Sediminicoccus sp. KRV36: one gene and its partners. The protein of the gene in region 1 interacts with the protein of each later gene in a pairwise test. Links are inferred from orthologs where the notes say so. Each region holds a gene or a part of one and is shown in the gene's direction. Other genes may lie near its edges.

Region 1 (7,050 bases):
TCAAGCGATGCTTTGGTGGCCGCCGCGTGAGACGGCGCCGCCGTCAGGCGCGGCGCGCCTCGAAATGCGTCTTCGTCGCGCGCCGGAAGCCGGCCCCCTCATAGAAACGCAGCGTGGATTCCCGCGCGGAGCCCGTGGCCAGCATCACCTTGTAGCAATCCGCCGCCCAGGCGATCTCCAGCGCCGCCGCCAGCACGGCACGGCCCAGGCCACGCTTGCGGTGCGCCGCATGGGTCACGACATTCTCGATCAGCGCGAAGCTGCGCGCCCCGCGCGTGATATTGGGAATCACGACCAGCATGCAGGAGCCGACGAGCGCGCCCTCCGCCTCGGCCACCACCACGCTGATGAGGTCCGACCCCATGAGGCTGGACCAGGGCGTGGCCGCCGCGGCCTCCGTCAGCCGCGGATCATCGGAGTTGAGGTGCTGGTAGAGGTCGAGCAGCGCCGGCAGATCGCCGGGCTGCGCCAACCGGATCACGCCGCCGCCAGCGCCAGCGCCTCGGCCGGGGCGATCCGCCCGTCATAGAGCGCCCGCCCCAGGATGCAGCCGGAAATCCCATCCGCCGCCACCGCCTTCAGCGCCACCAGATCAGCGATGGAAGCAACACCGCCCGAAGCGATGACGGGCGTATCAAGCGCCATCGCGAGGTTCCGCGTCTGCTCGAGATTCACGCCGCTCAGCATGCCGTCGCGCTCGATATCGGTGTAGATGATGGCCGCGGCCCCGGCATCTTCCAGCCGCAGCGCCAGGTCGCGCGCGGAGAGGGTGCTGGTCTCGGCCCAGCCTTCGGTCGCCACCATGCCGCCGCGCGCATCAATGCCGACGACGACGCGGCCGGGGAAATGCCGGCAGGCTTCCCGCACGAAATGCGGGTCCTTCACGGCGGCGGAACCCAGGATGACGCGCGTGATGCCCGCCCCCAGCCAGGCTTCCACCGTGGGCATGTTGCGGATGCCGCCGCCCAGCTGAACCGGCATGGGTGCCGCCGCCAGGATGCGGCTGACCGCCTCGGCATTGGCGGGCTTGCCGGCGAAGGCGCCATCCAGATCCACCACATGCAGCCAGGTGAAGCCATCGGCGGCGAAGCGCAGCGCCTGCTCCGCCGGGTCCTCGGCATAGATGGTGGCCTGCGCCATATCGCCGCGCTGGAGCCGGACGACGCGCCCCTGCTTGAGGTCGATGGCGGGATAGAGGGTGAAGCCGCTCATGCTTTGATCCGGCCCAGGGCATCGGCATTGCTGCGCCCGCCGGGCAATTCGATGAGGCGATAATAGAAATACCCGGCCACCGTCTCACCACCCACGCGGGCATAGGCGGGGTGGGTGCCCCAACGCACATAGCCCAGGCGCTCGAACAGCGTGATCGCGGTTTCCTGCGTGGCGCGGACATCGAGGTTGAGCACGCGGATCCCCATGGCCGCCGCGCGTTCCTCGACGCGGCGCACCAGAAGCCGCGCCAGGCCGAAGCCGCGCGCATAGGGGGCGATGAAGGCGTGGGTGAGCTGCGCGGTGAAGCCCTGCGCCTCGTTGTTGCGGGGTGGGCGGACCAGCTGCGCGCTGCCCACCACCTCGCCATCCAGGCGCGCGACGAAGAATTCCCGCTCGGGCACCAGCATGACGCCGCGGAAATGGCGCTCAAGCGCCGAGCGGCTTTGCGCCTCCACCCAGCCGAAGCCGCCACCTTCCACGATGGCGGCGTTGGTCGCCTCGCACAGATCGGCCAGATCATGCGGATCGAGCATGTCCACCCGCTCCACCTCCAGGCGATGCACGACATCAGGCACAGGGGGGGCGGGTTCGGTGTTCATGCCGCCCCCCGCATGGGTTGCCAGCGCAGGAAATTGCCGAGGATGCGCAGACCCACGGCGGCGCTTTTCTCGACATGGAATTGCGTGCCGATGATGTTGTCCCGCCCCAGGATGGCGGGCACCGGGCCGCCATAGCCGGTGGTGGCGATCACATCCGCGGGCTCACCGCCGCGCCAGGCGTAGGAATGCACGAAATAGGCGTGATCCCCGGGCAGCAGACCCTCCAGCACCGGATGGCTGCCGGGCGTGAAATCCAGCGTGTTCCAGCCCATCTGCGGCAGGGGCAGCGGCGTGCCATCGGGCGCGCGGGGGTCCATCTCCGCCACCTCGCCCGGCAGCCAGGCGAGGCCGGGGGTGGCGCCATGCTCCAGCCCGCGCTCGGCCAGCAATTGCAGGCCCACGCAGATGCCGAGGAAGGGCTTCCGGCGCACCTGCACCTGCTCATACAGGGCAGCGACCATGCCCTCCAGCCCGGCGCGGCAGGCGGCGAAGGCGCCCTGGCCCGGCAGCACGATGCGGTCGGCGGTGAACAGCGATTCCGGCTCGCGGGTGATCTCGACGGTCACGGGGCCATCGGCGGCGCGCTCCAGCGCACGCCGCACGGAAGCGAGATTGCCCGAGCCGGGATCAATCACGGCGATCTTCATCGCGCGACCTCCCCGGCATAGAGGGGCAGCAGGCGGGGTTCGGCCTGCAGCAGCCGGGCCAGGGCGCCCTCGGCGTCGCGCCCCTGCACCAGATGTGCCAGCGTCCAGCCGCCCCGCGCGAGGGTCCAGCGCCGCAGATCCTGCGCCTGGAAGCCGAGCAGGAGATGGGCGGCGAGTGCCAGCGCGGTGCCATAGGGGCCGGGCAGAAGGTTCAGAGCAACCAGGCCGAGCAGCACCACCAGGCCCGCCAGCCAGGCGCGATGCCAGAACAGCCAGAAGGGGCCAAAAATCACCGCCCAGAGCGAAAACCCCTCCGGAATCAGGATCGGTGCCTGGATCTGGCCGGCCGCGGGGACCGAGCCGCGCGCGGTGCCGGGCGGGAGATGGACGGTCCAGCTCCGCATCAGGCCTCCAGCACGCCCTTGGTGGAGGGGATGGCGCCGCGCTGGCGCGGATCAGGCTCCACCGCCATGCGCAGCGCACGGGCGAAGGATTTGAAGCAGGCCTCGGCGATGTGATGCGCGTTGGTGCCGGCCTTCTGGGTGATGTGGCAGGTCAGGCCGGCATTCATCACCAGGGCGCGGAAGAATTCCTCAAACAGCTCGGTATCCATTTCACCCACCTTGTCGCGGGTGAAGGTGACATTCCAGGCGAGGAAGGGGCGGCCCGAGATATCCATGGCGCATTCGGCCAGGGCTTCATCCATGGGCATGAGGCAATGGCCGAAGCGCGTGATGCCGCGCTTCTCGCCCAGCGCGGCGCGGATGGCCTGGCCGAGCACGATGCCGCAATCCTCGGCCGTGTGGTGGAAATCGATATGCAGGTCGCCCTTGGCGGTCAGCGCCAGGTCCAGCAGGCCGTGCCGCGTGAGCGCGTGCAGCATGTGGTCGAGAAAGCCGATGCCGGTCGTGATCTCGGCCTGGCCCGTGCCGTCGAGGTTCAGCCGGGCGTGGATCTCCGTCTCGGCGGTCTTGCGGGCGATTTCGGCGCGGCGGGCCGGATCGGTCGTGGGTGCGGCGGACTGCATGCGCGCACCTCTAATCCCCTCGGGGCGAGAAGGCCAGCGTGCGAGCGCAACGGCTTCATGCTATCCGCGACGCATGGAGATGGATGCCCCCCGGCGCGCCTGCGCGTTCCTCGACCGCGACGGCGTGCTGATCGAGGATACCGGCTATCCCCATCGCATCGAGGAGGTGCGCTGGGTGCCCGGCGTGATGGCCGCGCTGCGCCGGCTGAATGCGGCGGGCCTCGCGGTCTGCATCGTCACCAACCAGGCGGGTGTGGCGCGGGGCTATTATGACGAAGCCGCCGTGGGCCGCCTGCATCACTGGATGGCGGCGGAGGCCAAGGCAGCCGGTGCCCTGCTGAATGGCTTCGCCTATTGCCCGTTCCACGAGAAGGCCGAGGCCGAGCGCTATCGCCGCGCCAGCCCACGCCGCAAGCCGGGTGCCGGGATGATCGAGGATTGGCTGGCGCATTTCCCGCTGCGCCGTGAAGGCAGCTTCCTGATCGGCGACCGCGAGACCGACATGCAGGCCGCCGCCGCGGCAGGGATTCCCGGCCATCTGTTTCCCGGCGATAACCTCGATGCATTCGTCGCCGCCATCCTGAAGGAACACTGATCTTGGACGTTCTGGCGCCTGCCTATCTCTGGGTGAAATCCTTCCATCTGATGGCGGTGATGGCCTGGATGGCCGGGCTGTTCTACCTGCCGCGCCTCTATGTCTATCACTGCGAAATCGCCCCCGGCGGTGGGGTGGAGCATGAGCGCTTCAAGAAGATGGAGCGGCTTCTGCTGCGCGCCATCATGAACCCCAGCATGATCGTGACCTGGCTGCTTGGCCTTGTGCTGGTGGCCACACCCGGCGTGGTCTCCTGGACCTCCGGCTGGTGGCACGTGAAGCTAGCTTGCGTGCTGGGAATGACCTGGTTCCACATGTACCTGGCGAAGCACCGCAAGGCCTTCGAGCGTGATGAGCGCCTTTTTCCGCAGCGTCACTGGCGCATCATGAACGAGGTGCCGACGCTGCTGATGATCGTCATCGTCATCATGGTGATCGTGAAGCCCTTCTGAGGCGTCGTAAATTTCCCTTGACAAGGTTGTTGACGCGGGGGCCCCGCATCCCTAGGTTCCTCCGCGTCGGCCTGACGGGCCGATCCCTCCTTCCCGATCGCCGAATCCGCCAATGCTCATCGCGTGGCGCGAATCTCGGGGCCCCCATTTCCTCGCCCCCGGCGTTTCCCCTGCGACTTATATTTCGGATGCTGCATGCACCTCTCAGAACTCAAGGCGAAGACGCCGCCCGAACTCCTCGCCTTTGCGGAGGAGCTGGGCGTCGAGAACGCCTCCATCCTGCGCAAGCAGGACATCATGTTCGCCATTCTCAAGACCTTCGCCGATAACGATCAGGCGATCTATGGCGAAGGCACGCTGGAAATCCTGTCCGATGGCTTCGGCTATCTGCGCAGCCCGCAGGCCAATTTCCTGCCCGGCCCCGACGACATCTATGTGAGCCCCGCCCAGGTCCGCCGCTTCGGCCTGCGCACCGGCGATACGGTGGAAGGCCAGATCCGCGCACCGAAGGATGGCGAGCGGTATTTCGCCATGCTCAAGGTGAATGCCGTCAATTTCGAGCCGCCCGAGGCGCTGCGCCACCGCATCAATTTCGACAACCTCACGCCGCTCTACCCGACGCGCCGCCTGAAGATGGAAATCGAGGGTGTCGAGGTGCCCAAGGGCCAGCAGAAGGACAACACGCATCGCGTGATTGACCTGATCGCGCCCATCGGCATGGGACAGCGCGCGCTGATCGTCGCCCCGCCGCGCACCGGCAAGACGGTGATGCTGCAATCCATCGCCAAATCCATCACGGCCAACCACCCTGACGTCTTCCTGATGGTGCTGCTGATTGACGAGCGGCCCGAGGAAGTGACCGACATGGCCCGCACGGTGAAGGGCGAGGTCGTCGCCTCCACCTTCGACGAGCCGGCGACGCGCCACGTGCAGGTCACGGAAATGGTGCTGGAAAAGGCCAAGCGCCTGGTCGAGCACAAGCGCGACGTGGTGATCCTGCTGGACAGCATCACCCGCCTGGGCCGTGCCTACAATTCCGTCGTGCCGTCCTCCGGCAAGGTGCTGACGGGTGGTGTGGATGCCAATGCGCTGCAGCGGCCGAAGCGCTTCTTCGGCGCCGCGCGCAACATCGAGGAAGGTGGCTCGCTCACCATCATCGCCACCGCGCTGATTGATACCGGCAGCCGCATGGACGAGGTGATTTTCGAAGAGTTCAAGGGCACCGGCAACAGCGAAATCATCCTGGACCGCAAGCTCTCCGACAAGCGCGTCTTCCCGGCGATCGACATCACCAAGAGCGGCACCCGCAAGGAGGAGCTGCTGGTGGATCGTGGCACGCTCAGCAAGATGTGGGTGCTGCGCCGCATCCTGAACCCGATGGGCACGCAGGACGCGATGGAATTCCTGACGGACAAGCTGAAATACAGCAAGACGAACCAGGACTTCTTCGACGCGATGAACACCTGACACTGGCCGGCTGAGGCCCTCCGTCGGCGCAAGCGGGCGGAGGGGCGATCCGGCTGGGGGGCGCGGCCTGTCTCCGCCGCGCGCGGCGGAGACAGAGCGCAGTTCTCTGTCATGGCGGCGCTCTGTCATCGCAAGGTACAGTCAGAGCAGGGCGCAGTCAGAGCAGGGCGCAGTCAGAGCAGGGCCGTGAGGGGCGCTGCTGCCGGCAATGCAGGGCAGCGCGGATCGCCCATTTTCCCGCCACCTTTCACCACCAGTGTCCGCCCATGGCCAAATGCGCGCTTCTGCTGATCCCGTTGCTCGGTCTGATCGTCGGATGCGCGCCGGCGCGCCCCTACCGCGGAGCCGCGCCGGGCTATGGCGCGGCACCACCCGTTCCGTGGTATATTCTGCCGGCGCGACGCGAAACGGCCAATCATCCCGGGAATTGATGCCGGGATTGGCGGGCCCTCGCGCTGCTCCATCTTGCTGCCACGATTCGCCTGAACGATGCCCGCGTGTAACGTGTGGAAGGACAACACGATGAAACCAGTTCTGACGGCCCTCGGAATCAGCGCGCTTCTTGCCTTGGGCGCCTGCACCAACCCCTATGATCCCGGCCAGCGTGCGGCGGGCGGGGCGCTGATCGGTGCCGGAACCGGCGCGGCCATCGGCGGCATTGCCGGCGGCGGGCGTGGGGCGGCGATCGGCGCGATCACGGGTGGCGCGGTCGGCGCGGCCACCGGCGTGATCACCACGCCGCAGCCCCCGCCGCAGCAGCAATATTACCAGCAGCCCTACAAGTAGCCTCTCCAAGGAGTTTCCTGATGCGCGGATTTCCGCGAATGCGCGGCTGAGGCTTCGCCGATGAGCGCCAAGATCCTGGCGGCCGCGAGTTTCGCGGCCGCCGTCCATGCCACGCATCGCCGCAAGGGCGCCGCGGCGGAGCCCTATATCAACCACCCGATCGAGGTCGCGCAGATCCTCGCCGAACATGACGCGCCCGAGGCGGCGATCATCGCGGCCCTGCTGCATGATACGGTCGAGGATAGCGACAATGACCCCGAGCCCG
Region 2 (6,822 bases), 3.7 Mb from region 1 along the record:
TGGATGAGCGGCCGGTCTGAGCGCATCGCGCGGCCCATTGCGAGGGCGCTGATTGACAGGCTGCCGCGAAACCGCTTGAACCCGCCCGCTTCCATCGGACGAGCGGACACCCGGTTCTGGGGTGACCCGCCTGGCTGTGCGGAGGGGTGCCCGAGTGGCTAAAGGGGACGGACTGTAAATCCGTTGGCTTGCGCCTACGCTGGTTCGAATCCAGCCCCCTCCATATTCCCCGGTGGCAGCGGGTTTTCGTCGCTTGCGGCGAGGCTCTTGAGCTAAATCCGTCCTGTCCCGGACGAAAGCCGCCCTCGGGCGGCGGATGCCGGGGATCAGCAGGGCGGCAAAGTGTCACACCGCCGCGGCGCGGGTGTAGCTCAATGGTAGAGCACCAGCCTTCCAAGCTGGCTACGGGGGTTCGATTCCCCTCACCCGCTCCACCCCTTCCAGGGTGGGGGTGGTGCTCCCAGGCAGGCTCCCTCGCGCCCTTGCGGCTTCTGGAACGATCATTCTCGGAGCTTTTCAATGGCCAAGGCGAAGTTTGAGCGGAACAAGCCGCACTGCAATATTGGGACGATCGGCCATGTTGATCATGGCAAGACGTCCCTGACGGCGGCGATCACGAAGGTGCTGGCGAAGTCTGGTGGTGCGTCGTTCACGGCGTATGACCAGATTGACAAGGCGCCTGAGGAGCGTGCGCGCGGGATCACGATCTCGACGGCGCATGTGGAGTATGAGACGGCGAACCGCCACTACGCGCATGTGGATTGCCCTGGCCACGCCGACTACGTGAAGAACATGATCACGGGTGCGGCGCAGATGGACGGCGCGATCCTGGTGTGCTCGGCCGCCGATGGCCCGATGCCGCAGACGCGCGAGCACATCCTGCTCGCCCGCCAGGTGGGCGTTCCCGCGCTGGTGGTGTTCCTGAACAAGATGGATCTGGCCGATCCTGATCTGGTCGAGCTGGTGGAGATGGAGCTGCGCGAGCTGCTCTCCTCCTACCAGTTCCCGGGCGATGACATCCCCATCATCAAGGGCTCGGCCGTGGCCGCGCTCGAAGACAAGACGCCCGAGATCGGCGAGAACGCCATTCTTGAGCTGATGGCGGCGGTGGACAGCTACATTCCGCAGCCCGAGCGCGCGATTGACCGCCCCTTCCTGATGCCGGTGGAGGACGTGTTCTCGATCTCCGGCCGCGGCACGGTGGTGACGGGCCGCGTGGAGCGTGGCGTGGTGAAGGTGGGCGAGGAAGTCGAGATCATCGGCCTGAAGGACACCGTGAAGACGGTGGTCACGGGTGTGGAGATGTTCCGCAAGCTGCTGGATAGCGGGCAGGCGGGCGACAATATCGGCGCGCTGCTGCGCGGCACGAAGCGTGAAGACGTGGAGCGCGGCCAGGTTCTGGCGGCTCCGGGTTCGATCAAGCCGCACTCGAAGTTCAAGGCCGAGGCGTATATCCTGACGAAGGAAGAGGGTGGCCGCCACACGCCGTTCTTCACGAATTACCGCCCGCAATTCTACTTCCGGACGACGGATGTGACGGGGATCGTGCAGCTTCCCGAGGGCGTTGAGATGGTGATGCCGGGCGATAATGTCTCGATGGATGTCGAGCTGATTGCGCCGATCGCGATGGATGAGGGGCTGCGCTTCGCCATCCGCGAGGGTGGCCGCACCGTGGGTGCGGGCGTCGTCGCCAGCATCTCGAAGTAAGCGCGTTGACGCGGGCACGGACCTGCGGCAATCAGACGTCGGCGCGGGGTGATGACATCATCCCGCGCCATGCAGGGGCGTAGCTCAATTGGCTAGAGTGCCGGTCTCCAAAACCGGAGGTTGTGGGTTCGAGACCCCCCGCCCCTGCCACTCTTTTTCGACATTCTGCGGCCGGGAGTGGCCACCGAATGGCCTCCCCCCATCCCCGCCAGGTGGTCGGCACGTTGCAAGACGGCCGCTGACATGCTTTCAGGGGGCACCACCCGCGGCACTCATCAGGAAACCGGAATTTTGGCCAAGATCAATCCCGTTCAATTCTCCCGGGAAGTGCGTCAGGAAGTTGCGAAGGTCACTTGGCCCTCGCGGCGTGAGACGCTGATCACGACTGGCCTCGTTCTGGCCCTGTCGTCGCTCGCGGCCGTGTTCTTCCTGGTGGTGGACCAGATCATCCAGCTCGCGATGAGTTGGATCTTCGGGTTCTGACGTCTGATGGGCCGATGGAGCTGGCTCCTGGGTTCCAGGCGCCAGGATCGGGCCGCAGGCTTTTCTGATGTGACCGCGCCCAAGGGTGCTGGATTGTGAAGCGAGGTTCTGGCCGATGGCCGATAAGCGTTGGTATGTCGTGCATGTCTATTCGGGCTTCGAGAAGAAGATCGCCGAGCAGATCCGCGCGCAGGCCGCCCAGTCGGGTCTTGCGGACCGGATCGAGGATATTCTCGTGCCGACCGAGCAGGTGGTCGAAGTGCGGCGCGGCCAGAAAGTGGATGCCGAGCGCAAGTTCTTCCCCGGCTATGTGCTGGTGAAGATGGAAATGACCGACGACACCTGGCACCTGGTGCGCGACACGCCGAAGGTTACGGGCTTCCTCGGCGCGCGCAACAAGCCGCAGCCCATCACCGAGGCCGAGGCGATGCGCATCGTCAACGCCATGGTCGAGGGCGCCGAGAAGCCCCGCCGCCCCGCCGTCCTCTTCGAGGTGGGCGAGCAGGTGCGTGTTTCCGACGGTCCCTTCACGAGCTTCAACGGCACGGTGGAGGAAGTGGACGAGGAGAAGGGGCGCCTCAAGGTCAGCGTCTCGATCTTTGGCCGCTCCACGCCCGTCGAACTCGAATACGGGCAGGTCGAGAAGCTCTGAGCCGCGTCGGGGGCCTTTGACCCCTAGCGAGTATCACCCGGGTCAGGCTGGCGCTTGACCCAGTCGAGAGTGCGGTTCAGCCAGCCGAACCCCTGAAGCTTAGCGAGGCGACGCAATGGCGCCTCCTGCCTCAGGAAAAGGGCGCGTTGCTCGATCAGGCGTGACCTTGCAACATCCCATCCGGCGGCGGCGGCGCGGTCCAGGCCTTCGGTGATCACCGTTTGCACGGCCGAGAAGGCCTTGGTTTTTTCTACCGCCTTCAGCAAACTCCACGAGGTTACCCCCCCAGCAATCATACCAGGCGGCCCTCCGACCGCGGTCCCGATGAGCGGCAGTGAAATTGCTGTTGCGCCGGCACCGAGCGCGATCACGACGTTTCGCGTCATGCTCACACTGGTCGCGGCATCGCGAGGCGTATTCGGGCCTTGGCTGACCTCCAGCGCCGCGTCCCGGATCATTTCACCCACCGCGGGCTCAGAGAGATCAGGGCGGGCAACCAGGGCCTCGCCCAGGGCGAGGCCGGCCTCCCGGACAGCGCCCACATCCTCCGTCGTCATCTGGATCAGCGTCTGGTCGGCCAGCATCTCCGTGCCATCGCGCGAGGCAAGGACGAAGGGCGGATGCAATTGGAGCAACGTCCCCAGCGTCTCATCCTGCAGGGCCGTGAGGTCGGGCACATCGGCGCGTCCGGCCTCCAGCGCAGCGCGGGTGGCGCGCTCCGCGTTTTCTAACTGGATTCCCGCAGCAAAGAGACGCGCGAAGTCGACCTCCGTAAGGGGCTGATCCACCAGAGCCTGATACCGCTCCGCTGCCCGCTCTAGTCGTTCATTGCGCTGATTGGCCGGTTGGCCGCGCAGCGCCGCCAGGAGTTCTATGGCAGCTTCGCGAACGGCCGGATGAAGGGCTTCCAGCCTCGCGCGGTTGTTACCCGCAGTATCTAGCTCTCGCGGCGTGGCCATCGCGAGCCGACCATCGCGTGCGAGAACGACCACCGGGCCGGCGCCTGAGGTCGGCGAGCGGCGCTAGGTCGGCGACTTGCGTTCGAGAGCAGTCGAGGTGTTGGAGTTGAGCCAGGCCGGCAATCGGCGCAAAGTCGGCGACTTGGGTCCGGGAGCAGTCGAGATGTTGGAGGTTGGTGAGGCCGGCAATCGGCGCAAGGTCGGCGACTTGGGTCCAGGAGAAGTCGAGATGTTGGAGGTTGGTGAGGCCGGCGATGGGCGCAAGGTCGGTGACTTGGGTCCCCCAGCAGCTGAGGCGTTGGAGGTTGGTGAGGCCGCCGATCGGCGTGAGGTCGGCGACTAGAGTCTGGGAGCAGAAGAGGTGTTGGAGGTTTGTGAGGTCGGCGACTTGGGTCCCCCAGCAGTAAAGGTTTTGTAGGTCGGTGAGGCCGCCGACCGGCGCGAGGTCGGCGACTAGGGTCTGGGAGCAGTAGAGGTATTTTAAGCTGCTTAGGCCGGCGATCGATGCGAGGTCGGTGACTTGGGTTTTCCAGCAGCTGAGGTGTCGGAGGCTATATAGGCCGGCGATCGGCGCGAGGTCGGTGACTTGGGTCTGGGAGAAGTCGAGGTTTTGGAGGTTTGTGAGGCCGGCAATCGGCGTGAGGTCGGCGACACGCGTGCGGGAACAGTCGAGGTATTGCAGGTTGGTGAGGCTGGCGATCGGCGCGAGGTCGGCGACCTGGGTCCGGGAGCACTCGAGGTGTTGGAGGTTAGTGAGGCTGGCGATCGGCGCGAGGTTTGCCAGCTGGTTTGGTCCTAGCACCGGACGGTCCGAAGGAGCCGAATGCCAGGGTTGACGGGCAAGCCGCAACTCCCGAAGCCACGTAAGCTCGCCAATCTCCGGCGGCAGCACTGAGAGGCCCAACTCGGCGAGGTCGAGCACGCCGGCTTTCTGGTGCGCTTCCTCGGCGATAAGTTGCCTTGCGATCTTCAGGCCTTCAGAATTTGGCATGCTTGAAGGTTACCACTGCGAGGGCGTGTTTCCCAGCTTCGTGCCACCTGACGCGAAGGCTTGGGGCTGGCCTGTCAGCGACGGCGCCGAGAAGCCCCGCCGCCCCGCCGTCCTCTTTGAGGTGGGCGAGCAGGTGCGTGTCTCCGACGGCCCCCTCACCAGCTTCAATGGCACGGTGGAAGAGGTGGACGAGGAAAAGGGCCGCCTGACGGTCAGCGTCTCGATCTTCGGCCGTTCCACGCCCGTCGAAATCGAATACGGCCAGGTCGAGAAGCTCTGAACCGCGTCGGGTGGGGCTATCTGCCCCGCCCGCCGGTCTGGCTCCAGCCGATATAGAGCCCGGCCGCCGCGATGATGGCCGCACCCACCCAGGTCAGCGCGTCGGGGAATTCGCTGAACAGCAGCCAGCCCACCGCGACCGAGCCGAGCAGCTGGAAATACTGGAAGGGCGAGAGCACATTGGCCGGCGCATAGCCGAAGGCCCGTGCCACGCAGTAATGCCCCAGCGCGCCCAGGATGGCGACGCCGCAGAACAGCCCCACATCCCCCAATGAAGCCGGCGCGGTCCAGACGAAGGGCAGCACCAGGAACATCCCGAAGCCGCCGACAAAGGCCGAATAAAGGGCCGAGGTCTCGGCCGGATCAATGCCCGCGATTCGCCGCGTCAGGATCTGATAGACGCCATAGGCGGTGGCGCTGATCAACACGAAGATCGAGGCCCAGTTGAACAGCGCGGTCCCCGGCCGGATCACCACCAGCACACCCAGGAAGCCGATCAGCAGGGCCACCACGCGCCCGCGCGTCGTCCGCTCGCCCAGCATCGGCCAGGCGAGGAGGGCGACGATGAGCGGCGCGGCCAGGCTGATCGCCGCCGCCTTGGCCAGCGGAATGAAGCTGATCGCGTAGAAGAAGTTCAGGTTGGAGGTGAACAGCATGGCCGAGCGGAACAGCTGCAAGCCCGGCCGGCGCGTGCGGAACAGCGCCAGCCCCATGCGCGGCATGAACAGCGCCGAGAGAAACAGGATATGCCCGAAGGCCCGTGCCCAGCTGATCTGAAGGGAGGAGTAGTCCTGACCCAGCAGCTTGGCGAAGCCGCCCATGACGGGAAACAGCAGACCCGCGGTCAGCATGAACAGGATGCCGAGCAGAAAGCGCGGCGGGGCGGTGGAAGACACGGGGGCCAGGATGCTGCCGGGCGAAGCGCGCGTCCAGCCATGTCAACGCGGCATTAACCTGCGCCGGTGTTCCCTGCCGCCCTCATATCCTGCAGGAACATCCCATGCGGCGCCGCGCGCTGATCGCCCCACCGGTGTTGTTGGCGGCCCCCCTGGTCCTGGCGCGGCCCGCGCAGGCCCGTGGCGCGATCGAGCTGGTGACGGCCGATCACCGCCCCTATGCCATCGCGGAAGGGCCAGAGCCCGGCTTCGTGCTGACCCTGGTGGCGGAGATGTTCCGAATGATCGGCCTGCAGGTGGTGTTCCGCTTCCTGCCCTGGCCCGAAGCCGAGGCGCGTGCGGCGTCGCTGACTGGCCGCGCCATCGCCCCGCTGCCCCGGACCCCCGCGCGGGAAGCGCGCTTCCGCTGGGCCGTTGCGCTGTTTGACGACCCCAGCGGCTTCGCCAGCCTGCAACAGCGCCCCCCCGATACCCTGGCCGAAGCGCAGACACTGCCGCGCATCGCCGTGCTGGAGGGCAGCTGGCATGAGGGGTTCCTGCGGGAGCGGGGCCTGGCCAATCTTGTGCCGATGCCGGGCTGGCCCGAGGCCCTGGCCGCGATGCGCGGCCATTCGGTCTCCGCCTGGTTTGGCGCATTGCCGCTGCTGCGCAGTCATCTGGGCCGCGTCGCCCAGCTTGGCCGCCCGGTTGTCGCCCAACCCGCCTGGCTCGCGCTGAACCCCGCCACGCTGGACATCCCGCTGGTCGCCCTCAGCGAGGCCCATGCCGCGCTGGAGGCGGATGGCAGCCTGAGCCAGATGCTGCGGCCCTTCCTGGGGGCTGCCGCATGAAGACGCGGCGTCGCAGCGCCCTGGA
Region 3 (6,884 bases), 3.0 Mb from region 1 along the record:
GATGTGGCCCGCCGTATCGCCCATGAGATCAAGAATCCGCTGACGCCCATCCAGCTCAGCGCCGAGCGGCTGAAGAAGCGCTACCTCAAGCAGATCACGCATGATCCGGAGACCTTCACCGCCTGCACGGACACCATCGTGCGCCAGGTGGGGGATATCGGCCGGATGGTGGATGAATTCAGCGCCTTCGCCCGGATGCCGCAGCCGGTGATCCGCCCCGAGGAAATCGGCCGCCTGGTGCGTGAGGCGCTGGTGCTGCAACAGCAATCCCGCCCCGAGATCGCCTGGATCACGGATTTGCCGGAGCAGAAGCTCTATGCCGCCTGTGACCGGCGGTTGATCAATCAGGCGCTCACCAACCTGCTGAACAACGCGGCGGATGCCATCGCCATGCGGGTGCAGCGCGATGAAGAGGAAGGCCTTGCCTGCCCGCGGCCGGTCGGCCATATCCGGGTAGGGCTGTCCGGCGAGGGCGAGCGGCTGATCATCTCGGTGGAAGATGACGGCATCGGCCTGCCGGAGGGCGATGAGAGGGACCGGCTGACGGAGCCCTATGTCACGCATAAAACAAAGGGAACCGGCCTTGGTCTCGCGATCGTGAAGAAGATCATGGAGGACCACCGTGGCAGCATCCAGCTCACCGATGCGCTGTCGGGCCGCGGCGCACGCGCCGAGCTGATCCTGCCGGCGCGGGAGCCCGATGCGCTTGCGCCCGACGGCCTGACGTCCGGCGCAGCTACGTCTGGCGGGCACGAAATGGGGGAGCCTGGCCATGGCGCATGACATCCTGATCGTGGATGACGAACCCGATATCCGCTCCCTGATTGACGGCATCCTCTCCGACGAGGGCTATGAGACGCGACAGGCGCATAATTCGGATACGGCAATTGCGCATTTCCGGGCGCGCCGGCCCTCCCTCGTCATCCTCGATATCTGGTTGGCCAATTCGCGCCTGGATGGGCTTGGCATCCTCGATGCGTTGCATCGCGAGGAGCCGCATGTCCCCTGTGTGATGATCTCGGGCCACGGCAATATCGAGACGGCGGTGCAGGCGATCCAGCAGGGCGCCTACGACTTCATCGAAAAGCCCTTCAAGAGCGACCGCCTGCTGCTGATCGTCGCGCGTGCGCTGGAAGCCGCCAAGCTGCGGCGTGAGATCAGCGATCTGCGCCTGCGCGCCGGCTCCGAGGCGGAGCTGATCGGCGTCTCGCCGGCCATGACGCAGATCCGCTCGGCGATCGAGCGCGTGGCGCCGACCAATTCGCGTGTGCTGATCAGCGGGCCGGCAGGCACGGGCAAGGAAGTGGCGGCGCGCATGCTGCATGCGCGTTCGCGCCGCGCCGATGGGCCTTTCGTCGCGCTGAATTGCGCGACACTCGATCCCGGTCGCATCGAGGAGGAGCTGTTTGGCGTGGAGCCCCGCGGCGAGCAGCCGCGCCGCGCCGGCACGCTGGAGCGCGCGCATGGCGGCACGCTGCTGCTGGACGAGGTCTCCGACATGCCGCTGGAAACCCAGGGCAAGATCGTCCGTGCGCTGCAGGAGCAAGGCTTCGAGCGCATCGGCGGGGCGACGCGCGTGAAGGTGGATGTCCGCGTCATCGCCACCACGAACAAGGACCTCCAGGCGGAGATCACGGCCGGGCGCTTCCGCGAGGATTTGTTCTACCGCCTGTCCGTCGTGCCGTTGCGGATGCCGGCCCTGCGCGAGCGGCGGGAGGATGTGCCCGCCCTGGCCCGGCATTTCATGGCCCGCTCCATTGAAAGCTCGGGCCTCGCGCCGCGCGCCCTGGCCGAGGACACCATCGCCGCGCTGCAGACCCATGACTGGCCGGGCAATGTGCGGCAATTGCGCAACCTGATGGATTGGCTGCTGATCATGACGCCCGGCGATTCCGGTGCGCCGATCCGCGCGGAATCGCTGCCGCCCGAAATCGTCTCGACCGCGCCGTCCATGCTGCGGCTCGACCGCTCCAGCGAAATCATGACGCTCCCCCTGCGTGACGCGCGGGAGGCTTTCGAGCGGCAATATCTGGAGGCGCAGTTGCTGCGCTTCGGCGGCAATATCAGCCGCACTGCCAATTTTGTCGGCATGGAGCGCAGCGCCCTGCACCGCAAGCTCAAATTCCTCGGCGTGCAGGCGGAAGACAGGGCGTCCGGGACGGCGTAAACTCGAAGCCATGTCGAAAATCGCTTATGTGAATGGCGCCTATCTGCCGCAGCGCGAAGCCTCGGTGAATATCGAGGATCGGGGCTATCAGTTCGGCGATGGCATCTATGAGGTGGTGCATCTCTATCGCGGCCACTTCATTGACGAGGCCCGCCATCTGGACCGGCTGGAGCGTTCGCTCGGCGAAATCCATCTCCCCATGCCGATGGCGCGCGCGGCGCTGCGGATGGTGCTGATGGAGGTGGCGCGCCGCAACCGGGTGCGGGACGGGCTGCTCTACATGCAGGTGACGCGCGGCGTGGCGCGGCGGGACCATGCCTTCCCGCGCGTGCCGGTTCCGGTCTCCCTGGTCGTGACCATCCGCCATATCCCGCCCTATCCGAAGGATGTGGATCGCTGGACCATCACGGCCATCACCCATCCGGACCTGCGCTGGGCGCGGCGCGACATCAAGAGCGTGAACCTGCTGCCCAATGTGCTGGCCCGCCAGGCCGCGCGCGAGGCAGGTTCGGCCGAGGCCATCCTGTTTGACGAAGCGACCGGCATGGTGACGGAAGGGGCCGCCACCTCCTTCTGGATCGTGGATGCGCAAGGCGTGCTGCGTACCCGCCACCTGGACCAGGTGATCCTGCCCGGTTGCACCCGTGGCGCGCTGATTGCGGAGATGGAGGCGGCCGGCATCCCCTACAGCCTGGCCCCCTTCAGCCTGGAGGAATTGCGCGGCGCGCGAGAGGCGTTCCTCACTTCGGCCACCTCCTTCGTGAAGCCCATCCTGCGGATTGACGGGCGGGATGTGGGCGATGGGAAGGTGGGGCCGGTGACGCGGCGGCTGTTTGACGTGTTTTCGCGCCATGTGCATGCGGGCCTGGGGAATGCGGCGTGACCCCGCCCGATGGTCGGAGGGCGAAGCCCGGAGAGCTGAATCGGGCGGGCCACACCACGCCCGATGCGATCCTGTTTGACTGGGACAACACGCTGATTGATGGCTGGGCAGCCATCGAGGCCGGGCTGAACGCGGCCTTCGCCGCCTTCGGCAAGCCCGCCTGGACCCGCACGCAGGTGCTGGCGAATGTCCGCAAATCCCTGCGCGATTCCTTCCCCGAGCATTTCGGCGCGGAGTGGGAGCGCGCGCGGGATATCTTCTATGATGCCGTGCACGCCACGCATCTCCAGGTGATCCGCCCCTTGCCTGCGACGCTGGGCATGCTGGATGCGCTGACGCATCTGCCGCTCGGCGTCGTCTCCAACAAGCAGGGGCCGCTGCTGCGGGCCGAGGCTGCGCATCTGGGCTGGCAGGCGCGTTTCAGGGCTGTGGTGGGCGCCGGCGATGCCGTGGCCGACAAGCCCTCCGGCGCGCCGCTGCATCTGGCACTGGGGCAGATGGGCCTCAGCGCCGGGCCGCACATCTGGTATGTCGGCGACACGGCGATCGACATGCAGGCGGCCCGTGCGGCCGGCTGCGTGGCGGTCCTGCTGGGCGATGCCGAGCATGATGGCGGCATTGCCGCCTGCGCGCCCGACATGGCTTTTTCGGACGGGCTGCAACTCGCGGCCCGGTTGCACGCTCTGGACAAGTGATCCGGGACGCCCGACATTCATCATTGGCAAGGCGACGGGCCCAACCATCGCGTTGAACGGCCCGCGACGAAAAACAAGAAGGAGGCCATCATGGCCGAGAAATCCCAGAACGTGCAGGACGTGTTCCTGAATCACGTTCGCAAAAGCAAAACCCCGGTGACGGTCTTTCTCGTCAACGGGGTCAAACTCCAGGGGATCATCACCTGGTTCGACAATTTCTCCGTGCTGCTGCGGCGGGATGGGCATACGCAGCTCGTCTACAAGCATGCCATCAGCACGGTGATGCCCGGTGCCCCCATCATGCTGTTCGACCCCCAGGCGGCGGGTGCTGCGGCCGCACCGCCTGCCGGCGGTGCGCCCGTGCGCGAGACGACGCTGACCATGTCCCGGGAGCCAGCCCCTGCCCGCGAAGACTGAGGATGTGGCGGCGGCGCCGACGCGCGCCGCCGTCATTCTTCCCTTCGAACGCACCCAACGTTCGAACATCCTGGAATTCGCACCCACGGGCGGCCTGCCGCGTGCGGCTGAGGCGCGGCTGGCCGAAGCGGTCGGCCTCGCGGCTTCGATCGGCGTCACCATTGTGCATTCCGCCATCCATCCACTGCGCCAGCGCCGGCCCTCCACCCTGCTTGGCGAAGGCCAGGTCGAGATGGTGCGCCAGGCACTGGAGGAGCAGGAGGCGAGCCTCGTCATCGTGGATGCGGCTCTCACGCCAGTGCAGCAGCGCAATCTGGAGCGCGACTGGCGGGCGAAGGTGATTGACCGCACCGGCCTCATTCTCGAAATCTTCGGCGAGCGCGCCCGCACGCGGGAGGGTTCGCTGCAGGTCGAACTCGCGCATCTGGAATACCAGCGGACGCGGCTCGTGCGGTCCTGGACGCATCTTGAGCGGCAGCGCGGTGGCTTCGGCTTCCTGGGTGGCCCGGGTGAAAGCCAGATCGAGATTGACCGCCGGCTGATCGGCGAGCGCATCATCAAGCTGAAGCGCGAGCTGGAGCAGGTGCGCCGCACCCGCGGCCTGCACCGCAAGGCGCGGGAGCGTGTGCCCTATCCGGTGATTGCGCTGGTGGGCTACACCAATGCCGGAAAATCCACGCTGTTCAATGCGCTGACCGGTGCAGCGGTTTACGCGCAGGACCAGCTTTTCGCGACGCTGGACCCGACGATGCGGCAGATCACGCTGCCCTCCGGCCGGCATGCCATCCTCTCCGATACGGTGGGCTTCATCAGCGATCTGCCGACGCAGCTCATCGAGGCGTTCCGCGCCACGCTGGAGGAGGTCGCCGCCGCCGACATCATCCTGCATGTGCGCGATGTGGCGCATCCTGACAGCACGGCCCAGCGCAATGACGTGAACGCCGTGCTGGATGAAATGACCGAAGGCGCCGATGCGCCGCTGGATGGCGGCTGGCGCGGCCGCTGCATCGAGGTGCTGAACAAGGCTGATCTGCTGGGCGGACCGGAGGCCATCGCCTCCCGCGCGGCAGGCGGCCTCGCGGTCTCGGCCCTGACCGGGGAGGGGCTGGATGCGCTGCGGGAGACGCTGGATGCCAGGCTCTCGGAAAGCATGGTGACGGAGCGCTTCGAATTGCCGAGCGAGGATGGATCACGCCTCGCGTGGCTGTACCGCCATGGCGAGGTGCTGGAGCGGCATGAGGCGGAGGGAAGCATTCACCTCACCGTGCGGATTTCGCCCGCCAACCGCGCCCGCTACGCGTTGCTTCCATGAGGTTTTCCGCAAGCCAGGCGAGTGAGATCGCAGTGCTGCTGCGCAGCGTGGCGCAGGCCGAGATCCTGCCGCGTTTCCGCAAGCTCGCCAGTGGCGATATCCGCATGAAATCCAGTCCGCTCGATCTGGTGACCGAGGCGGATGAAGCGGCGGAACGCGTCCTGACGGCGGCCCTTTCGGCCCGCTTCCCCCATGCGATGATCATGGGCGAGGAAGCCGCGGCGGCGGACCCGGCGCAACTCACCCGCATGCTGGATGCGGAGCTGTGCTTCATCATTGATCCGGTGGATGGCACGGCGAATTTCGCGGCGGGCGTGCCGCTGTTCGGCGTGATGCTGGCCGCCGTGCACCAGGGTGAGACCATCGCCGGGTGGATCCATGACCCGATGGGCGATGACACGGTGATCGGCCTGCGCGGTGAGGGGGCCTGGATCGAGACGCCAGCGGGGGCCAGGCATGATTGCCGCGTGGCCCCGCCCGCGCCCCTGAGTGAGATGGTGGGCGCGATTTCCTGGAGCTACCTGCCGGCCGCGCAGAAGGCGCATCTACTGCCGCGCCTCGCGCAGTTGGCGGGGACGTTGAATTTCCGCTGTGCGGCGCATGAGTACCGGCTGGCCGTCACGGGTGGGCTGCACGCCCTGTTCTACAACCGCCTGATGCCCTGGGACCACGCGGCGGGTGTGCTGATCCACGCCGAATCGGGTGGCTATGCCGCGCAGTTCGACGGCACCGCCTATTCCCCCCGCAAGCATGCGGGGGGGCTGATCTGCGTGCCGGATGCCGCTGGCTGGCAGGCGCTGCGCGAAGCCTTGCTCGGCAGCGCCTGACCCTTGGCTCAGTAGCGCTGCTGCTGGCCCCAGCCATTGCCGCGGTTGTTGTTGTAACCGCGGTTATTGTTGTTATAGCCGCGATTGTTGTAGCCGCTCTGCTGCTGCGACTGGTCATACAGGTAGCCGCCGGCACCGCCGACGCCAGCGCCCAGCAAAGCGCCAAGCCCCGCATTTCCCGTGAAGGAGCCGATGATGCCGCCCACGGCGCCACCGCCGAGCGCGCCAGTGGCGGTGCGCTGCTGGGTGTCATTCATTCCGGCACAGCCGGAGATGCCGAGGCCAGCGGCGAGCAGGACGGCCATTTGGATGCGGCGCATCAGCGTGCCCTCCTCGTCGAAGTTTCGGTGGGGCAGGGGAAGCTCGCCTGCGCCCAGCGCAGCATGCCATCCAGGGCGGGCTCGTTGACGTAGCTGGGATTCTCCCGCGTCCAGCGGGCAAAGGCGATGCCGGATTGCGCGATGCTGGGGCCAGGGTTGGGCACGCAGAACAGCGGCCGGATGGGGCGGCCGGGCGGGTTCATCAGCGCGTGGTATTGGCCGGCCGCCGTCAGGAAGCCCTGGCAATAGGCGATCGCTTCCAG

Evidence for each region.
Region 2: the proteins of rho (region 1) and nusG interact in binary tests that used the Escherichia coli proteins (3 or more experiments, as listed by UniProt). The link is inferred for Sediminicoccus sp. KRV36 from one-to-one orthologs.
Region 3: the proteins of rho (region 1) and hfq interact in binary tests that used the Escherichia coli proteins (3 or more experiments, as listed by UniProt). The link is inferred for Sediminicoccus sp. KRV36 from one-to-one orthologs.

Annotation. Positions count from the first base shown.
Region 1 is NZ_CP085081.1:45,329-52,378, reverse strand. Bases 3,930-6,863 are described here. They hold rho (transcription termination factor Rho), read left to right. Parts: upstream 3,930-4,727; coding sequence 4,728-5,999; downstream 6,000-6,863. Other genes in these bases: LHU95_RS00210 (HD domain-containing protein), read left to right, coding at 6,846-6,863; LHU95_RS00215 (YMGG-like glycine zipper-containing protein), read left to right, coding at 6,522-6,785; hemJ (protoporphyrinogen oxidase HemJ), read left to right, coding at 4,077-4,532; LHU95_RS00230 (HAD family hydrolase), read left to right, coding at 3,930-4,080. Outside these bases: LHU95_RS00260 (GNAT family N-acetyltransferase), read right to left, coding at 44-481; hisA (1-(5-phosphoribosyl)-5-[(5-phosphoribosylamino)methylideneamino]imidazole-4-carboxamide isomerase), read right to left, coding at 478-1,212; LHU95_RS00250 (GNAT family N-acetyltransferase), read right to left, coding at 1,209-1,811; imidazole glycerol phosphate synthase subunit HisH, read right to left, coding at 1,808-2,458; LHU95_RS00240 (DUF2628 domain-containing protein), read right to left, coding at 2,455-2,862; imidazoleglycerol-phosphate dehydratase HisB, read right to left, coding at 2,862-3,485; more of LHU95_RS00230, read left to right, coding at 3,559-3,929; more of LHU95_RS00210, read left to right, coding at 6,864-7,050. UniProt on the Escherichia coli protein: Facilitates transcription termination by a mechanism that involves Rho binding to the nascent RNA, activation of Rho's RNA-dependent ATPase activity, and release of the mRNA from the DNA template.
Region 2 is NZ_CP085081.1:3,768,294-3,775,115, reverse strand. Bases 1,368-4,073 are described here. They hold nusG (transcription termination/antitermination protein NusG), read left to right. Parts: upstream 1,368-2,305; coding sequence 2,306-2,842; downstream 2,843-4,073. Other genes in these bases: LHU95_RS17865 (leucine-rich repeat domain-containing protein), read right to left, coding at 3,767-4,073; LHU95_RS17870 (hypothetical protein), read right to left, coding at 2,866-3,801; secE (preprotein translocase subunit SecE), read left to right, coding at 1,999-2,190; tuf (elongation factor Tu), read left to right, coding at 1,368-1,707. Also shown: LHU95_RS17905 (AMP-binding protein), read left to right, coding at 1-20; more of tuf, read left to right, coding at 520-1,367; more of LHU95_RS17865, read right to left, coding at 4,074-4,792; LHU95_RS17855 (DMT family transporter), read right to left, coding at 5,089-5,967; LHU95_RS17850 (transporter substrate-binding domain-containing protein), read left to right, coding at 6,072-6,797; LHU95_RS17845 (EAL domain-containing protein), read left to right, coding at 6,794-6,822. UniProt on the Escherichia coli protein: Part of the processive rRNA transcription and antitermination complex (rrnTAC). The complex forms an RNA-chaperone ring around the RNA exit tunnel of RNA polymerase (RNAP).
Region 3 is NZ_CP085081.1:3,053,009-3,059,892, reverse strand. What follows is about bases 2,730-5,497. They hold hfq (RNA chaperone Hfq), read left to right. Parts: upstream 2,730-3,832; coding sequence 3,833-4,162; downstream 4,163-5,497. Other genes in these bases: LHU95_RS14355 (inositol monophosphatase family protein), read left to right, coding at 5,471-5,497; hflX (GTPase HflX), read left to right, coding at 4,167-5,474; LHU95_RS14370 (HAD family hydrolase), read left to right, coding at 3,047-3,745; LHU95_RS14375 (D-amino-acid transaminase), read left to right, coding at 2,730-3,050. Outside these bases: LHU95_RS14385 (PAS domain-containing sensor histidine kinase), read left to right, coding at 1-783; LHU95_RS14380 (sigma-54 dependent transcriptional regulator), read left to right, coding at 773-2,167; more of LHU95_RS14375, read left to right, coding at 2,178-2,729; more of LHU95_RS14355, read left to right, coding at 5,498-6,301; LHU95_RS14350 (glycine zipper domain-containing protein), read right to left, coding at 6,310-6,621; LHU95_RS14345 (Rap1a/Tai family immunity protein), read right to left, coding at 6,621-6,884. UniProt on the Escherichia coli protein: RNA chaperone that binds small regulatory RNA (sRNAs) and mRNAs to facilitate mRNA translational regulation in response to envelope stress, environmental stress and changes in metabolite concentrations.